Regions from separate parts of the Metasolibacillus sp. FSL K6-0083 genome, predicted to be linked through region 1. Evidence: riboswitches for the same ligand, from Rfam matches in the RefSeq annotation. Region 1 holds a riboswitch; each other region holds the start of a gene.
The links. A riboswitch is a leader RNA that binds a small molecule or an ion and turns the genes downstream of it on or off. The one in region 1 is predicted to bind thiamine pyrophosphate.
Positions count from the first base shown of each region.

Region 2: linked by a shared signal. The riboswitch ahead of thiT (energy-coupled thiamine transporter ThiT) and the one ahead of tenA (thiaminase II) in region 1 are both predicted to bind thiamine pyrophosphate.
Region 3: linked by a shared signal. The riboswitch ahead of tenA (thiaminase II) and the one ahead of tenA (thiaminase II) in region 1 are both predicted to bind thiamine pyrophosphate.
Region 4: linked by a shared signal. The riboswitch ahead of thiM (hydroxyethylthiazole kinase) and the one ahead of tenA (thiaminase II) in region 1 are both predicted to bind thiamine pyrophosphate.

Region 1 is NZ_CP152046.1:2,724,729-2,728,949, forward strand. Features, by position in the region: gene MHB51_RS12795 (serine hydrolase domain-containing protein) at 1-57, opposite strand, end outside; gene MHB51_RS12800 (MarR family transcriptional regulator) at 50-532, opposite strand; gene MHB51_RS12805 (dihydropteridine reductase) at 1,187-1,903, opposite strand; TPP riboswitch at 2,050-2,141, shown strand; gene tenA (thiaminase II) at 2,251-2,937, shown strand; gene MHB51_RS12815 (ABC transporter substrate-binding protein) at 2,955-3,932, shown strand; gene MHB51_RS12820 (ABC transporter permease) at 3,943-4,221, shown strand, end outside.
Region 2 is NZ_CP152046.1:3,270,285-3,274,505, forward strand. Features, by position in the region: gene MHB51_RS15275 (fructose-specific PTS transporter subunit EIIC) at 1-1,445, shown strand, start outside; TPP riboswitch at 1,548-1,655, shown strand; gene thiT (energy-coupled thiamine transporter ThiT) at 1,747-2,301, shown strand; gene MHB51_RS15285 (hypothetical protein) at 3,413-3,877, opposite strand; gene map (type I methionyl aminopeptidase) at 4,025-4,221, shown strand, end outside.
Region 3 is NZ_CP152046.1:2,279,335-2,283,555, forward strand. Features, by position in the region: gene MHB51_RS10570 (acetamidase/formamidase family protein) at 99-1,436, opposite strand; TPP riboswitch at 1,751-1,851, shown strand; gene tenA (thiaminase II) at 2,207-2,893, shown strand; gene MHB51_RS10580 (acetylornithine deacetylase) at 3,092-4,221, shown strand, end outside.
Region 4 is NZ_CP152046.1:723,580-727,800, reverse strand. Features, by position in the region: gene MHB51_RS03300 (NADPH-dependent FMN reductase) at 1-107, shown strand, start outside; gene MHB51_RS03295 (YdcF family protein) at 686-1,258, opposite strand; TPP riboswitch at 1,383-1,483, shown strand; gene thiM (hydroxyethylthiazole kinase) at 1,657-2,403, shown strand; gene thiD (bifunctional hydroxymethylpyrimidine kinase/phosphomethylpyrimidine kinase) at 2,409-3,224, shown strand; gene thiE (thiamine phosphate synthase) at 3,221-3,856, shown strand; gene MHB51_RS03275 (hypothetical protein) at 3,935-4,072, shown strand.

The sequences.
Region 1 (4,221 bases):
TTCCCTTTCCTTAATTTCATTGAATAAACTTTCTAAGTTAGCCTTTGTGTTAGTCATGATTGTTTTCCTCCTCATCTTGTTTTGTATATGTCTTTTCTACAATGTTACTTAGCTTTGTGATAATCCTTTTGAGTTCTTCCATTTCACTCAATTCCATTTGTGTGTAAATACGATTAATAATTTGACGATTTATTTTTTCTTCTTTTTCAAAATATCGAGTTCCCTTATCTGTCAGTTGCACAAGTATTTCACGTCTATTTTGTGAATTAATAGTCCTCACTAAATAATTTCCATCTTCAAGTTTATTAACAATCTGTCCAACAGCGCTTGATGTTATTTTCATTAGTCGAGCAATTTCTCCAATAGAAATTTTTCCGTAATCTTTAACAATATCCATTAAAATTGTTTGATTCCTAGAAAGATTATCATCTAGTAAAGATTGATATTCTTTTATGATGATTTTATTCATCGTATAATGCATGTCATTTATTTCAGTAACGAGTTCAAATAATTCATCTTTATTTTTTTTCATATTAATAACCTCCTTATATTATAAAGTTTACTTTATTATAAAGTGGACTTTAATATTGGTCAAGATTAATAAAACATTTATATTTATCCGCTTTGCCGTTGAAGATATACAAATTTCCATTAAACTATGTACAAAAACGCTCACTTAATGATGTATAAAATCACTTGCCATCTAGAACTAGATGATTTTTTAAACGATAGGAATTGCCAACGGTAGTGACAACTACTGAGGTTTAGACCAACATGATATTGCCCACTCAGTCGCTCGCACATATGTTGCGGCGGTACTAGACTAGGTCTCCCTTTATCAGCGTGTCGTCTCGCCACTCGCTAAAATCAATCTAATGCATGAATATTATTTCTCCACTTATTTACTTTGTTAAATAGGGGCTGTCCTAAAGCCGTGCATAGCCGGCATTTTGGACAGTTAGCGATGATATTTCATAAGATGTTGATACATATAAACAGAAAACGCCTCTTTTAAAAATGGGATGAACATTGACTTTAGCAGTGTACTCCTTCAGTAAAAGGGAAGCGATGAAAACATTGATTTCAATACAGTGACAAAAAATGGATTTTCGGTCAACTCCACAAATGAAGCGTCCAAAATGTAGTGCTTTAGCACACTTTTTGAACGCTTCCTCACTAAGATATATTAAACTGGTAAATCCAATGATAAAAACTCAGCACGTTGTTGTGCGTGCTTGTCGAGCATAATTTGTTCAGGCTGGATGCCTTGTTCACGTAGTATTTCAATGTTTTGTGCAAGGAATTCATCGCTGCCAACAACGTAGAATAAACCTTCTTTGTCTGCGGCTAGATTTTTCACTTCTTCATAATAGTCTTTGCGATTATCGACGAACTGTGCGATGAATTTCTTGGCAGGTGCAGATTCAAAAATATTTGGGAATAAGAAATCCTTTGTGGAATCGATATTTAGTGAATGAATTTGATTCACATTGTCTGCACGCTCTAAATAATCAAGTACAAGTGGTCTAAAAGTAGCTAAGCCGACACCAGATGATAGCAGATAAATATTTTTATTATCTCTTTTTAGCGGTACATTCGAATGTGTTTTAAAGATTGCTACTTCAGTGCCAATTTCAATATTTTTTAAAATCGATTTGAATTCAGAGCATTGTTCTTTAATGCGTGTTGTAATACCGATTGAATTTTCGTGCGGTAAAGTGGAGATTGACATATGGCGGATGAGCGCGCGGTTTGGCTTTTCTCCAGCATTAAATCCCTTTAGTGCGAAATGGGTGTGCGAGCCTTCTTCCCATGTAAAGCCCTCTGGAAGGTCCAGCATGTATGTTTTAACCTCAGGCGTTTCTTCAATAATCTTATTTATTTTCGTCCAGTAAATTTGCATTATATCTTCTCCTCACTTATTTGTATGTCACTATCTACTATACAATAAGTGATAACTATTCTCAATTAAATAGATTGATTATTTTAAAGAATATTTGACATTTAATTTTAATGCGTTATGATGGATTTGAAATTAAAATATGATTCTTTTTCTACTAGGGGTGCCAAATAATGGCTGAGACTTACTCTTAGAACCTGATCTCGTTAGTACGAGCGGAGGGAAGTAGATGGGAAATGAATTCGTTTAATAACGATGTATTTTGGCATATATTTGCTTACTTCATTCAAAAACGAAACCCTCCTACTAGTGTTCCTTTTAGAAAAAGAACAAATTAGGAGGGTTTTTTTATGAAATTTACTGATGAATTACGTTTAGCAACAAAGGAGAGCTGGGAGAAAAGCTTAAATCACCCATTTGTACAAGGCATTGTGAAGGGGGATTTACCTCTTGAAATTTTCAAAAATTATATTTTGCAAGATATCTATTATTTGAACCATTATGCAAAAATTCATGCGCTGGCAGCGGCACAAGCAGAGGATTTCGCGATTACCGCTTTTCTGGCAGAAAAAGCGCGCAATACCGCACAAGCTGAATTAGGGGTGCATGAAGCACATGCGAAAATATTAAATATTACTGAGGAAGATATGGAAAGTTTCAAGCCAGCACCAACTGCTTACGGCTATACATCACATTTATATCGCTCAACAATGTATGGAAATTTAGCCTATATTATTTCGGCTATGTTGCCATGCTATTGGCTATATGCTGATATTGGCAAGGCTTATGAGCACGCAAATCCAGAAACTGAAATTTATCGCAATTGGCTTGCGACATATGCGAGCGATTGGTTCCAAGAGGCAACACAGGCTCAAATTGATTTATTAAACTCACTTGTGGAGGATATGAACGAAAAAGAAAAAGAGAAGGTGAAGGAACAATTTATTATCGCAAAGGAATATGAACTAGCATTTTGGGAGATGTCCTATACATTTGAAAAATGGTTATCACAGCGTGATGAGAAAGTGAAGTCATAGGTGGGGGATATATTGCCATGCGAATAGTCTTGAAATATTTAGCATTATTATCACTAATCTTCCTTTTAACGAGCTGTCAGACAAAGGAAGGGAATGAAAAGGTTCAACTGTTCTTAGATTGGACGCCAAATACAAATCATACAGGAATTTATGTAGCAAAGGAAAAAGGATTTTTTGAAGAAGTAGGCTTAGACGTTGAAATTATGCTGCCAGGCGAGGTACGTGCGGAGCAAATTGTAGGGTCTGGCAAGGGGCAATTCGGAATTAGCTTTCAAAATCAAGTAACGCAAGCGCGTTCAGAAGGTCTTCCTATTGTTTCAATCGCTGCGATTATTCAGAAAAACACTGGAGGCTATTATACGCCAAAGGCAAAGGGAATTAAAACGCCAAAAGACTTTGAAGGGCATATATACGGTGCATATGGCTCGGAATTAGAAAAAGCTTCTTTACAGGCTGTTATGAATAAAGAAGGTGGAGATGCTTCGAAAATTGAGACGGTACAAGTCGGCAATACAGATTATTTTGTAGCGCTAGAGCGAGACATCGATTTTGTCAGTATTTTTTATGCATGGACAGGTATTGAAGGTGAGATTCGTGATGCGGATATGCATTTTATTAAAACGACTGATTATGCGCCAGAGTTAGATACTTACTCACCCCTTATTATTACGAACGATAAAATGATTGAAGATAATCCTGATACAGTGCAAGCCTTCATTAATGCTGTATATAAAGGCTATGAGTTTGCAATTGATAACCCACAGAAATCGGCGGATATTTTAATTGCTGCAGAGCCCGACCTTCAGCCAGAGCTTGTGAGACGCAGTCAGGAGTGGCTATCTCCTCACTATAAAGAAGGTGCAGAGGCTTGGGGTGTTCAAGAGGCAAGTCGATGGGAAAACTTTGCGGAATTTATGGTAAAGCATCAGATTATCGGTGAAGTAGATATTCAACAAGCATTTACAAATGAATTTATCGCGAACGCAATGAAGTGAGGAAACAGCTATGAGAATAGAAAATATGTGGAAGTCGGTGCTAGCTCTTCTAATCGCAATTACTCTTTGGGAAATAGCAGTGAAGCTGTTGCAGATTGAAGTATGGGTACTACCTGCACCTTCCGTTATCGCAAAGGAAATGTTCATTGTTTTCCCCGCCATTTTCCCGCATATGCTGGCGACGATAAAGCTTGTATTCGTCGGTTTTTCGTCAGCCATTGTGTTAGGTATTAGTGTCGCAACAATGTTACATATTTTGCCGACTGCACGGGAAATCGTTATGCCGTTT
Region 2 (4,221 bases), 550 kb from region 1:
TAGCACTTATTGATAGTCAGGATCATGAGGATGAAGAACAACCAATAGTGTCAGCAAAGTCAGTAGCTTCACCCGGGGCAAAAATTTTAGCTGTAACTGCGTGCCCAACAGGTATTGCTCATACGTATATGGCTGCTGATGCACTTAAAACAAAGGCTGCTGAAATGGGTGTGGATATTAAAGTTGAAACGAATGGCTCAACAGGTGTGAAAAATGCGCTAACGGCAGAGGAGATTGCGGAAGCGACGACTATTATTGTAGCGGCAGATAAACAGGTTGAGATGGCACGCTTTGCTGGGAAGCATGTGATTCAAGTGCCAGTAGCAGATGGCATTCGAAAAACGCAGCAGTTAATTGAGCGTGCGTTAGAGCAAGATGCACCTATTCATACAGCAACAGGAAAACAGGAAGGAACAGAAAAGGAGAAGCGCTCAGGCTTTTACAAGCACTTAATGAATGGTGTATCAAATATGCTTCCGTTTGTTGTTGGTGGCGGTATTTTAATCGCAATATCGTTTATGTTTGGAATTAAAGCATTTGACCCGACAGATCCTTCTTATCATCCAATTGCCGAAGCATTGAACACAATCGGTGGTGGTAATGCATTTGGTTTAATGATTCCAGTATTAGCGGCATTTATCGCGATGAGTATTGCAGACCGACCAGGCTTTGCACCGGGGATGGTTGGTGGCTTCATGGCAGCAACAGGTGGGGCAGGTTTTTTAGGTGGTTTGATTGCAGGGTTTTTAGCGGGTTATTTAGTGCTTGGTCTGAAAAAAGTATTTGATAAATTGCCTACGTCACTAGAAGGAATTAAGCCTGTACTGCTTTATCCTCTATTTGGCATTTTATTTACAGGACTTATTATGATGTACATTATAATTGAGCCTGTAAAAGGGGTAAATGAGGCAATTACATCGTGGTTATCTAGCCTCGGGACAGGAAACTTAGTTATGCTTGGTTTATTGCTCGGTGGTATGATGGCAGTTGATATGGGTGGACCGATTAATAAAGCGGCCTTTACATTCGGTATCGCTATGATTGATGCGGGAAATTTTGCACCACATGCAGCAGTAATGGCAGGGGGTATGGTGCCACCATTAGGTTTAGCACTTGCGACAACATTTTTCAAACGCAAATTTTCCAAAAGGGAAAGAGATGCAGGGAAAACATGCTATATTATGGGCGCATCTTTCATTACAGAGGGCGCAATTCCATTTGCAGCAGCAGACCCAGTCCGAGTGATTCCAGCTTCAATTATAGGTGCAGCAGTAGCAGGGGCATTAACGATGATATTTGGTATTGGACTTCCTGCGCCACATGGTGGTGTATTCGTTTTCCCTGTTGTTGAAGGAAACCCAATCCTATACTTGCTAGCAGTAATAGTAGGTTCCATTGTCACAGCGCTTATTGTTGGCTTATTGAAAAAGCCAGTAGCTGAATAACTAGATATGCATTAGTTAACTACTTTCAGTAATCCACTAAAACGTATTGAAATACAAAGCGATATTCAGTACAATGAAACTGTTCTAACAAATAAATCATCATATGACCACAAGGGGAGCCGATTAAGTCGGCTGAGATTGTACACTCGTTGTACTGACTCTTTGAACCTGTAAGTTAAAGCTTGCGTAGGGATGTGGATAGAAACCGACTTCTAAGCGATGTTAGGCTCTGTCCTAACATTGCTTTTTTGTTTTCTATTCTTCCTCTTGGTTCCAATGAACAAAAGAAAGGAGACTTGTTATGAACAATAAAAATTTAGTAATTTTAATGGAAATCGCGATTATGGCAGGACTTAGCTTTATTTTAGGCAAGCTGGCATTTAGTCTTCCACAGGGCGGCTCAATAAGCTTTGGCATGCTACCAATTGTATTAGTAGCGTTTAGACATGGTGTACTTGCTGGTATGGCAACAGGATTTCTTGAGGGGATAATCAGTGCGATGATGGGCGGCTATATTTTGCATTGGTTTCAGGCCGTTTTAGATTTTGGGCTAGCCTCAACGGTAGTTGGTTTGGCAGCAGTAATGCGCAAGCCACTATTAAATGCGCTTCATGAAAAAAATAAAAAAGCGATTACACAATATATGACGATAGGCGTTTTGCTCGGTGCTACTCTTTCGTTTATTACGCATGTGTTATCAGGTGTTGTGTTCTTCTCTCAATATGCAGGAGACCAAAACCCATGGATTTACTCAATTATTTATAATGCAACACATATGATTCCGTCTGCTATTTTAACAATAATTGTAGGCTCTTTATTGTTTTCAACTGCGCCAAGACTATTAAAGGTAGCATAAAGTAAAATATCAAGGGGGTATCTGAAAAATCATTTTGAGACGACCACTTTGTACCGAAAGCGAAGCGATAGGTACAGCATTTTAGCGAATATTTGATATAGAGGTAGGGAGGCTGTCCAAAAAGCCGTGCATAGCGGGCATTTTGGACAGTAGCGATGATGTTTCACAAAATGTTGATTCCTATAAAGTGAACCTTCAATCAGTGGGGGCTTTGCCCCCCACTGATTGGTGATAGAGGAACACAAGCTAGGATCTTCGCATCCTGCGAAAACGCTTGTGTGACCAACATCGTGTTGGCCTCATTCTTAGTTTTTACAGGCTGTTTGATCCCCCACTTAAACATCCTGTTTTTATCTGCTGTTTTGAAGTGGGGGTCTTACAGCCTGCTTCTGCGGTTACTCGTCGCAAACAAATTTGTTAATACGCGATAAACAGAAAACGCCTCTTTTAAAAATGGGATGGACATTGGTTTTAGCTGCGCTATCCTTCAGTAAAAGGGAAGCGATGAAAACATCGATTTCAATGCGGTGTCAAAATAAAATAGACTTTTCGGACAACTCCCTTTGGTAGTTGATGAAAATGAATGAAATTTTCAGCCAAGAGCTATAGCAATAAGCAGTCCAAAGGATATTGAGCAAATTAGGATAATTGGGACTAATAGAAGACCTATATATCTTAATAATCTACTCCCTGTTTTCATTTTGAAGCCTAAAACCCCCACTACAAAGCTCAAGATAAAACAAAGCAGTCCTACGCCACAAAATATATAAAACAAGGTTACCTCCCAAGTAGTAAGAGGCGGTGGTCCTCCAGGCGTAGCTATACTTCTATTCCACCCTACTGACACACTTGAAAGAATAAAAAATAGCATGCCTAAAACTGCAAGAATTATTGAATATATGGAAAGCCTATTCATAAAAAAACCTCCTAATCAAACCATTTATAATTGATGATTTTAGCAAAGAAGAAAGGGCTGTCTCAAAAATCGAGCTTCTCCTCAGTACAATGAAAAATTAGCTTTATGCTTATTTTAAATTTTACGCCTTGGCATAATTGATTTGAATAAGCAATACCAAAAACGACCAAAATACCGACTTAGCACGGTTGCTTCCTAAAGCGTTTCTTTTAATAATGCTTTAATACGTCGTTTCTCCGCATACATACTTTGATAAATCCAAAGACCTTGCTTATAAAAAATATCAGCAGATAAACGAAAGCCTAAAGAAAGGGCAATTACGTGAAATAATACGGGCATGTAAAAAAGAATATCGATTAACCAACTTGTTTGAAGGTGGCAATATTTCACTAGTAATACATACACTAAATGCAAAAGAGTAGAAAGGAAAACTAAAATACCCAAACCAATTACTATCGAAGTATAAAATGGGACGTATTGAAATGAGGAAGTATAACGTAAAAAGCTTCCCAATAATACAAAGCAAAAACTTAGTAACGCAATACTTAATAACCTTGTTTCTGTCATTTTAAAATTATTAAGTAATAACTTAACAATGATAGATGTTAAAATGAAAATAGGGATGATAAATAATACAAAATAAATAGCTAAGCTTGTCATTGCATCACCTCATGCGTTTGAGTAAATGCTTAATTATTAAAATCTTCAGAAAATTTATAATTTTGTTGGTGGAAGTCCAATATACAATTTATTTGTACATTTGTGGTATAGTAATTAAAGATTTTCTTTAAAGGAAGGGCGTTTAAGATGATTGTAACTACTCAAGAAGAATTAGATGCGTTTAAAAAGATTGGTCGTATCGTCGCGGAAATCCGTGAGGCGATGAAATCTGCTACGAAGCCAGGTGTTACAACAAAAGAACTAGATGAAATAGCTGGACGCATGTTTGAGGAGGCAGGTGCGCTGTCTGGACCTAAAGGAGAGTATGATTTCCCGGGGTATAC
Region 3 (4,221 bases), 450 kb from region 1:
GAAAACGAAGCGACAGGTACAAGCATTTTTAGCAAATAGTTAATGTAGAAGCAGGGGCTGTCCGAAAAGATATTCACTTTTCGGACAGCCCCCTATCCTTAATCATACTGCTGTTTTACTGGCTTATATATTTTTGCTTGTTTTAGCAATGTTTTCGGTACTTGGAATGTTGCTGTGACCACACCCGGTAGTCGACCAATTTCGACGCCACCTGTTAAGGTAATACGATTTTTCACCTCATCGCTAGATAAATCTAGTAAGGCTGCTGCCCGTTCCACCGCATTATCCGTTGCAATATTTAGATTGACGCCCGTTCCAACAACCGAAATAGGCAATGCCTCCTCTAGCTGCTTTAATCCATATTCCTCTGCTAGCTCTCGTGCTAAGCGCTTTTCCTCTTTCGTGAATGGCTTTGCAGTATATGGTAAATCTTCTTCATTCGCTAAAATAATTGGTCCGTCGATAGCTACTTTTTTTAGCACGCTTACTTGTAATTGTACAATGCCGGCAACATCTGTCGTATGTCCCGCCATTTCACCATCGCCCTGCATTGCATGCATATCACCGATATAAACACCGCCACCATCCACTTTTACAGGGCAAATAATAGTAGCTCCTTGACGTACGCGGCTAATGTCCATATGGCCATCGGTTTTATGTGAGACTAATTCCTCCTCAGTTAAAATAAACTCATGTGGTGCACCGATTAATGCCGCACCAAAATCACCCGCATTATGTGAATCAGGTAGCGCTTTTGAAGGCACTGTGCCTAACTGCCCTAAAAATGGGCGCATTCTTGCTAACACGCCAACTAAATCAGAAGGCGCTAAACTTACGACAGGATTTTGCTTCGAGTTTTCAGGTATTCGCATATAATGATTAGCATCTAACGCAATTTTTCGCGCACCGTCCTTGCCCACTGTCACACCTAATTGTTCATTATGGTGAAAAGCCATCGTATAACCATTTGTAATAGCAAATGGCGCAGTTGCTGTATCACAAATTGCACAGCGAATTGCCTGTGGTCCGATTCCTTGAACCTTCGTTTGTGGATGTAGCTTGCCGCAGCCAGGGCATTTTACTTTCACAAATGGGTCACCTATGAAACGGTCTGGCAGTGCTTCATCCGTACCAGATGCAGTCGCAATGGACGTTACTTGAATTGATTTAATTTTAATAACAAGTGCATCTCCAACTTCAGCACCCTCTATGTATACCGGTTTTGTTACTTCATGCCCGCCTCGTATTTCAGGTGTTAGCATTGGTCCCCAGCAGCCAGGTGCTGTGTTGGCAATAATTGTCCCGCCATTTCGGAGCGGACCAAGCATCGGCTTATTTGGATCTAATACACCATTCGTAAACTCATTGACAAAAAGCGTTTCTACTGCTTTAATCGTTTCGTTATTCTCATGTTCGATTGGTTGTTCATTCGTCATTAAAGCCACCATCCTTTTATACTTTATATTACTAGTTTAACTAGTGATATATTGGAGTACAAGCATTTACGTGAATTTAGAAACTTTTGTGTGTTAAGCGACTTTTTATATGTCTATATTGACAAGTTGCAGCAAAAGATAACAAGCTAGTTGAACGGTGCATTAATATTATATTCTCAATACTAATCTAGAGATTATTTTATATTAATAATCCTTATCACAATGAGCTGTTTATTTTGTTTTAAAGGAAAGTAACTGTAAGCGGCCACTTGACAAACAATTATGTCTATGATTAGCTAGATACAATCAAATATTCAAATTACTAGGGGAGCATAATTTTGCTGAGAGAGACAAGTCTTGACCCTTTGAACCTGATCTAGGTCGTACTAGCGTAGGGAAGTAATGGTGAAATATGTGCATATATTTTGTTATATACATTAACCCATTCCTTATACTACAGGAATGGGTTTTTTGTGCCTAGTATACGCATATACTCTCAGGTGCAAATTCCGAGTTTCCATGACAAAAATAAGGGTTATCTAAAAAGAAAGGGGCTGAATCTAGAGAGTTCTGAAGACAAGACACAGATTTGAGTAAGGCAAATCTCACAGAAGGCTAGGTATGATTAGGTGAGCTTGCCAAACAAAACAAAGCTCTTTCTGTTTAATTGAACCACCGTATACAAATTCATACGTAGGTTTGAGAGGTAAGGAGTTCATCGCTCCCCCTACTCAATTATATTTTAGTAATGACAAAGGAGAGTAAATTCAATGACATTTTCTGATCGTTTATTTAAAAAAGTGCAGCCTGTATGGAATAGTTATTTAGAACATCCTTTTGTAAAGGGGATTGGGGAAGGGACTCTTGAGAAGGAAAAATTCATACATTATATGAAGCAGGACTATGTGTATTTAATAGAGTACTCTAGAGTTTTCGCAATAGGGAGTACCAAAGCCAATGATTTAAAAACAATGACTATTTTTGCAAATTTATTGCATGGAACAATGAATTTTGAAATGGATTTACACCGTGAGTATGCAGCGAAATTTGGGATTTCCAACGAAGAATTAGAAAATACAGAGCCATCTGCTACAATGACAGCGTATACAAGCTATATGCTTAGCCAAGCACAGTTAGGCGGAGTAGAGAATACGATTGCAGCAGTATTAGCATGTGCATGGAGTTACAATTGGATTGGTAAAAAATTAGCTGAATGGCCAAATTCTTTAGAGCATGAACTCTATGGAAACTGGGTTAAAATGTATTCTTCTGACGGGTTTACTAAAATTGCTGAAGATTGCATCGATTTAATCAATGAGATTGCACAAGGAAAGCCAGAAGATGAACTGAATAAACTAGAAGAAATATTTGTGAAAACAAGTTACTTTGAATATATGTTCTGGGATATGGCTGAAAACATTTCAATGTGGCCAGTAAAAGAATTAGCAAAAATTTAATATTGATTTGGTGTAAATAATAATCGAATGGACAGGAAAAGAATAATTAAATAGAATCTGACCACTAGAGAGGGTGTATTACTACTTACAAACTAGTACATCCTAGTAGAAAGAAGCGGTTCATGAAAATAAATTGATAGATTTCAGACCACTTCTTTTCGCAAGTGGTTTCTCTATTACAAAAAAGGCGGGAATGTTGTGACAAATAATATCGAGAGATTGATGCTTCAAGTAGAAAATCGCAAACAAGAATTGATTGATTTGGTTACTACACTTATAAAGTTTGAAACACCCGCACCACCTGCAAGAAATACAAAAAATATTCAACAATTTATCGCAAATTATTTAAAAAATCTTAATTTTGAAATTGATATATGGGATGTGTATCCAGATGACCCCAATGTCGTTGGGGTGAAAAAAGGAACGGAACCTGAATTATATAGCAGTTTAATTATTAATGGGCATGTTGATGTAGCTGAAATACGAGATGACGAACAATGGTTAACGAATCCTTTTGATCCAATAGTAACTGAAGAGGCTATTATAGGTAGGGGCGTAGCTGATATGAAAGGAGGAATTGCAGGGGCCCTATTTGCATTAAAACTTTTACATGAGGCAAAATTTGAGGTGAAGGGCGATCTCATTTTCCAATCTGTCATCGGAGAAGAAGTCGGAGAGGCTGGTACACTTCAATGTTGTGAGCGAGGATATAAAGCCGACTTTGCGCTTGTTGTTGATACGAGTGATTTACATATACAAGGTCAAGGCGGGGTAATCACGGGTTGGATTACGATAAAAAGTGCTAAAACATTTCATGATGCTATGAGACGAAATATGATTCACGCAGGTGGCGGACTATTGCAAGCAAGTGCCATTGAAAAAATGATGAAAATAATAGAAGGATTGCAAGATTTAGAGCGCCATTGGGCGGTTACTAAGCAATATGAAGGATTTCCACCTGGTACAAATACAATCAACCCTGCTGTTATTGAAGGTGGAAGACAGCCCGCTTTTATAGCTGACGAATGTAAACTATGGATTACTGTTCACTACTACCCTAATGAAACTTATGAAGAGGTATCTAGAGAGATTGAGGAACATATACTTTCTGTTGCAAAGTCGGATCCATGGCTAAGGCACTATCCGCCGACATTCGTGTGGGGAGGAAGTTCGATGATTGAAGACAAAGGCGAAATTTTCCCTTCACTAGAAGTTGATCCGAATCATCCAGCTGTTCAATTATTGTCCTCCTCTCACCAAATGAACCATGGAAAAGAAGCTACGATTGATGTATCTCCTTCCGTTACTGATGGTGGATGGTTTGGCGA
Region 4 (4,221 bases), 1.8 Mb from region 1:
TTGGTGCAGCCCATACGAAATTTGATGCAGCTGGTAATTTAACAGATGAAGCAACAATTCAATTTTTAGATAAAGTTATGAATAATTTTATCGAGTGGGTACAGTAAAATAGAAAAAGGCTAACGGAAAAGAATTTTTAAAGTGTAGCTTTTATATTAAATATATACTTAAAATCTATTTGTAATATTGACGATGATTTATCATTAAACACTTTACAAAGAGGGTGTCCCCAAATGGTTTTTGGACGCCCTCTATTTTTTTATGTTATATTTAGTAGAAAAGAACTAAAGGTGTTGTAAATGCACTCTTTGCTAACAAAGATAAAAGAGTTTTTTCATCAAATAAATCATTACATAAAAAAATAGGTCTGTCCCAAAAGCTGTGCATAGCCAGCATTTTGGACAGTAGCGATGATGTTTCACAAAATATTGATTTATATAAACAGAGAACGCCTTCTTTAAAAATGTGATAAACATTGGCTTAAGCAGTGTTATCCTTCAGTAAAAGGGAAGGGATGAAAACCTTTATTTCAATGCGGTGTCAAAACAATATGAACCTTTCAGACAACCCCCGAAGAATGCCAGATTTGCGCAATTATTGAAATGGGGTAAAAAAGCGCATCAAAGTGTGTTATCAATGCGTTGAATATGCGGGGCGACGCGCCTATCGTAAGTAATATACGTCTTTATCGCTTAAATATATATGTTTTTAATAGCGCGAGTCGCTCGCGCATTCTTGATTTCACTTCTACGGATGTTGGTGTTTTAGCTACAAGCACGTCCGCTTCTAACCCAATAATTTCCGCTAAAAATTTAGCACGTTGCAAATGGTAGTCGTTAGATACAATCGTAATTGTTGTAATGTCCTCTGGTAATAGCTCCTTTGAAAAAAGTAAATTTTCATATGTAGAAGTGGAGTCTTCTTCAAGTAATATACGCTCTGCTGAGATACCGTGACTTATTAAATAGTCTGCCATTATAGATGCTTCTGTTGCGGGCTCATCATCTCCTTGACCGCCTGAAACGATGACTTGTACATGCGGGTGTTTTTGTAAATAATCGTTTGCCGCTTCAAGTCGATATTGCAAGGATAAGGAAGGCTCACCAGTTGGTCGTACCTTTGCACCTAAAATAATTAAAAAATCATTTGTGCCATTTGCTTTTGGGGAAGTACCTTTATTTATTTCGTTGTCAAGAAAGTAATAGCCCACGCCATAAAAAATAGCAATAGCTGCTGCGATGGAAAGCCATTTTTTCATATAATCACCTCTTGCTATAATAGAACGAGTGGTAGGAGAAAAAGATTCAAATTATATCTCTTTAGCAAGAAAAATAGATTATCTATTGGAAAAATTCGCAACTAGTGCTACGATAATGAATGACAACAATTTGCAGGGGGACGCTTTTGGCGTTGAGAAGGTTAAAACCTGACCCTTAGAACCTGTTCAGTTAACACTGGCGTAGGGAGCAAAGTACACGGTAGTAATTTTTCCTTGTATTTGACGCTCTCTATGTTTAGAGGGCTTTTTTTGTCGACTATTATCGAGTGCTAATTTTAGATTTCATTTTTCGGCTAGGTTTGAAAAAGAAATGAGCTTCAAATTAGTCGATAGAGCTTTCCGGAAAATAAAAAACTTGGAGAAAGAGGTTGCAAACGATGACGATAGGTAAAATTCGACAACAGCATCCACTTATTCACTGTATAACAAATTACGTAGTAGCAAATTTTACAGCGAATGGACTTTTAGCAATTGGTGCTTCACCAGTTATGGCTGATGAAGTGAGTGAGGTGGAGGAAATGACCTCCATTTCGAACGGCTTATTAATTAATATCGGCACATTAAACCAATCTAAAGTTCCTGCGATGCTTGCGGCAGGAAAAACGGCGAATAAGCACGGGATACCTGTTGTGCTAGACCCTGTAGGGGTTGGTGCAACGAACTATCGCAAGCAAGTAATTCAAAGTCTATTGCAGCAAGTGCAGTTCCAATTAATTCGCTGCAATGAAGGGGAGCTTGCTGCCATAGCTGGTGTAGAATGGCAAGCAAAAGGAGTCGATAGTGGGCAAGGAAATATTGATACCATTTCTGTTGCGCAAGAAATAGCCAAAAAATATGCTACAATTGTTATTGTAACAGGTGCGACAGATATTGTGACAGATGGAAAAATTGTAGAAAAAGTAACGGGTGGTCATGAGCGCATGACATTCGTTACAGGTTCAGGCTGTTTATTAAGTGCACTATGTACTGCGGCGCTAACACTTGAAGGAGGACCGGTAGCCAATTTGGCATCGCTTTTACAAACGTATAAGGTAATAGCTGAAGAAGCGGAGCACAATTCAACATATATCGGCTCGTTCCAAGTAGAAGTATTAAATGGCTTAGAAAAATATGCGAAAGGCTGATGAATGTGAATATTGTTATGACAATTGCTGGCTCAGATAGTAGTGGTGGGGCAGGCATACAGGCAGATTTAAAAACATTTCAGGAGCTAGGCGTTTATGGCACATCTGCGATTACAGCGTTAACAGCTCAAAATACCCTTGGTGTATCGGATATTTTAGCTGCTTCCCCTGAATTTATCGTTGCCCAAATGAACGCGATTTTTGAGGATTTACAAGTAACTGCTGTAAAAACGGGTATGCTATTTTCCGCAGAAATTATTGAAGCCGTAGCGGTAGAGCTACGCAAGCAAAGTGTGCAGCTTGTTGTAGACCCTGTTATGATTGCAAAGGGTGGCGCAAGCTTGTTACAGCAAGAGGCGATTTATGCATTAAAAACGAAGTTACTACCTATTGCAACCGTCCTTACACCGAATATTCCAGAAGCTGAAGAAATTACAGGCATTACAATTACAACAGTTGCAGATATTGAAATAGCGGCAAAGAAAATTTTAGAACTTGGTGTGCAATGTGTGGTGATGAAGGGCGGTCATTTAGAGGGGGAGGAAGCTGTTGATATGGTATATTTTGCTGACGGCTCCTTCTTTGCGATGAGCAGTGAACGCATTGATACACCGCATACACATGGGACAGGCTGTACATTTTCCGCAGCTTTAACAGCATTTTTAGGAAAGGACTATGCTTTACGTGATGCTATTATAGAAGCAAAGCATTTCATTCAAGCAGCGATTTCACACCCATTAAATATTGGAAATGGACATGGGCCAACGAATCATTTTGCGTATCGTAAAGCGCAAATGAAAGGGCAGGTGAAGCTGCATTGAAACGTGAGAAGCTAGCCGTTTATTTTATTATGGGTACTATAAATTGTCAGCGTGAGCCGCTTCATATTTTAGAAGAAGCATTACAGGCTGGTGTAACCATTTTTCAATTGCGTGAAAAGGGAGAAGGGGCACTTAAAGGTGCTGCGCTACTAGAGTTTGCAAAGCGCTGTCAGGCACTTTGCCTTGCATATGATGTTCCCTTTATTATTAATGACGACATTGAACTAGCACTAGCTATTGATGCTGATGGTGTTCATGTTGGACAGGATGATATGAAGTTAGTGAAAATTCGCCAGCAGCTACCCGATAAAATAATCGGTGTATCCGTTCACAATGAGGACGAGATGCAGGCTGCTGTAGCAGGTGGAGCTGATTATGTTGGCATTGGGCCAATTTTCGCAACTATTTCAAAGGCAGATGCAAACGAGCCAGCAGGCGTCGCATTTTTAGCAAAGGCGAGAGCGACATATCCTACATTTCCAATTGTTGCAATTGGTGGTATTACAGCGGAGCGTGCTGAACAGGTGCTGACAGCAGGGGCGGATGGCGTTGCGGTTATTTCCGCGATTTGTCAAAGTGAAAATATAGAGGAAACAGTTAAAAAATTTTCATCTCTTCAGCAAAAAAACTAAATGAATAAAAGTTTTTAATAGCTATGTCACAACTCCTCCTTGTTATTCATTGTATGGATAAAAGGAGGAGTTTTTATAATGAAAACAATTGTTATCGTCGGTGGAGGATATGCAGGGCTTCATTTAATCGAAGTGCTGAAAAAAGAACTGAAAAGCTTGCTTGGAAAAACGATAAAAACTATTTGTATAGATAAAAACCCATACTACTCATGTTAAATTGTTTAGCACCCTATTTAAAGTAGAGTATTCTTTCTACTGTAATTATATTAAAATGGAAATATTATTTAGAAATAAAGAAAGGTAGCCATATTTCAAGGAGCAGGGAAAATGAGACTGAGAGAAGCAGCATTGGAGACGCACAGCAA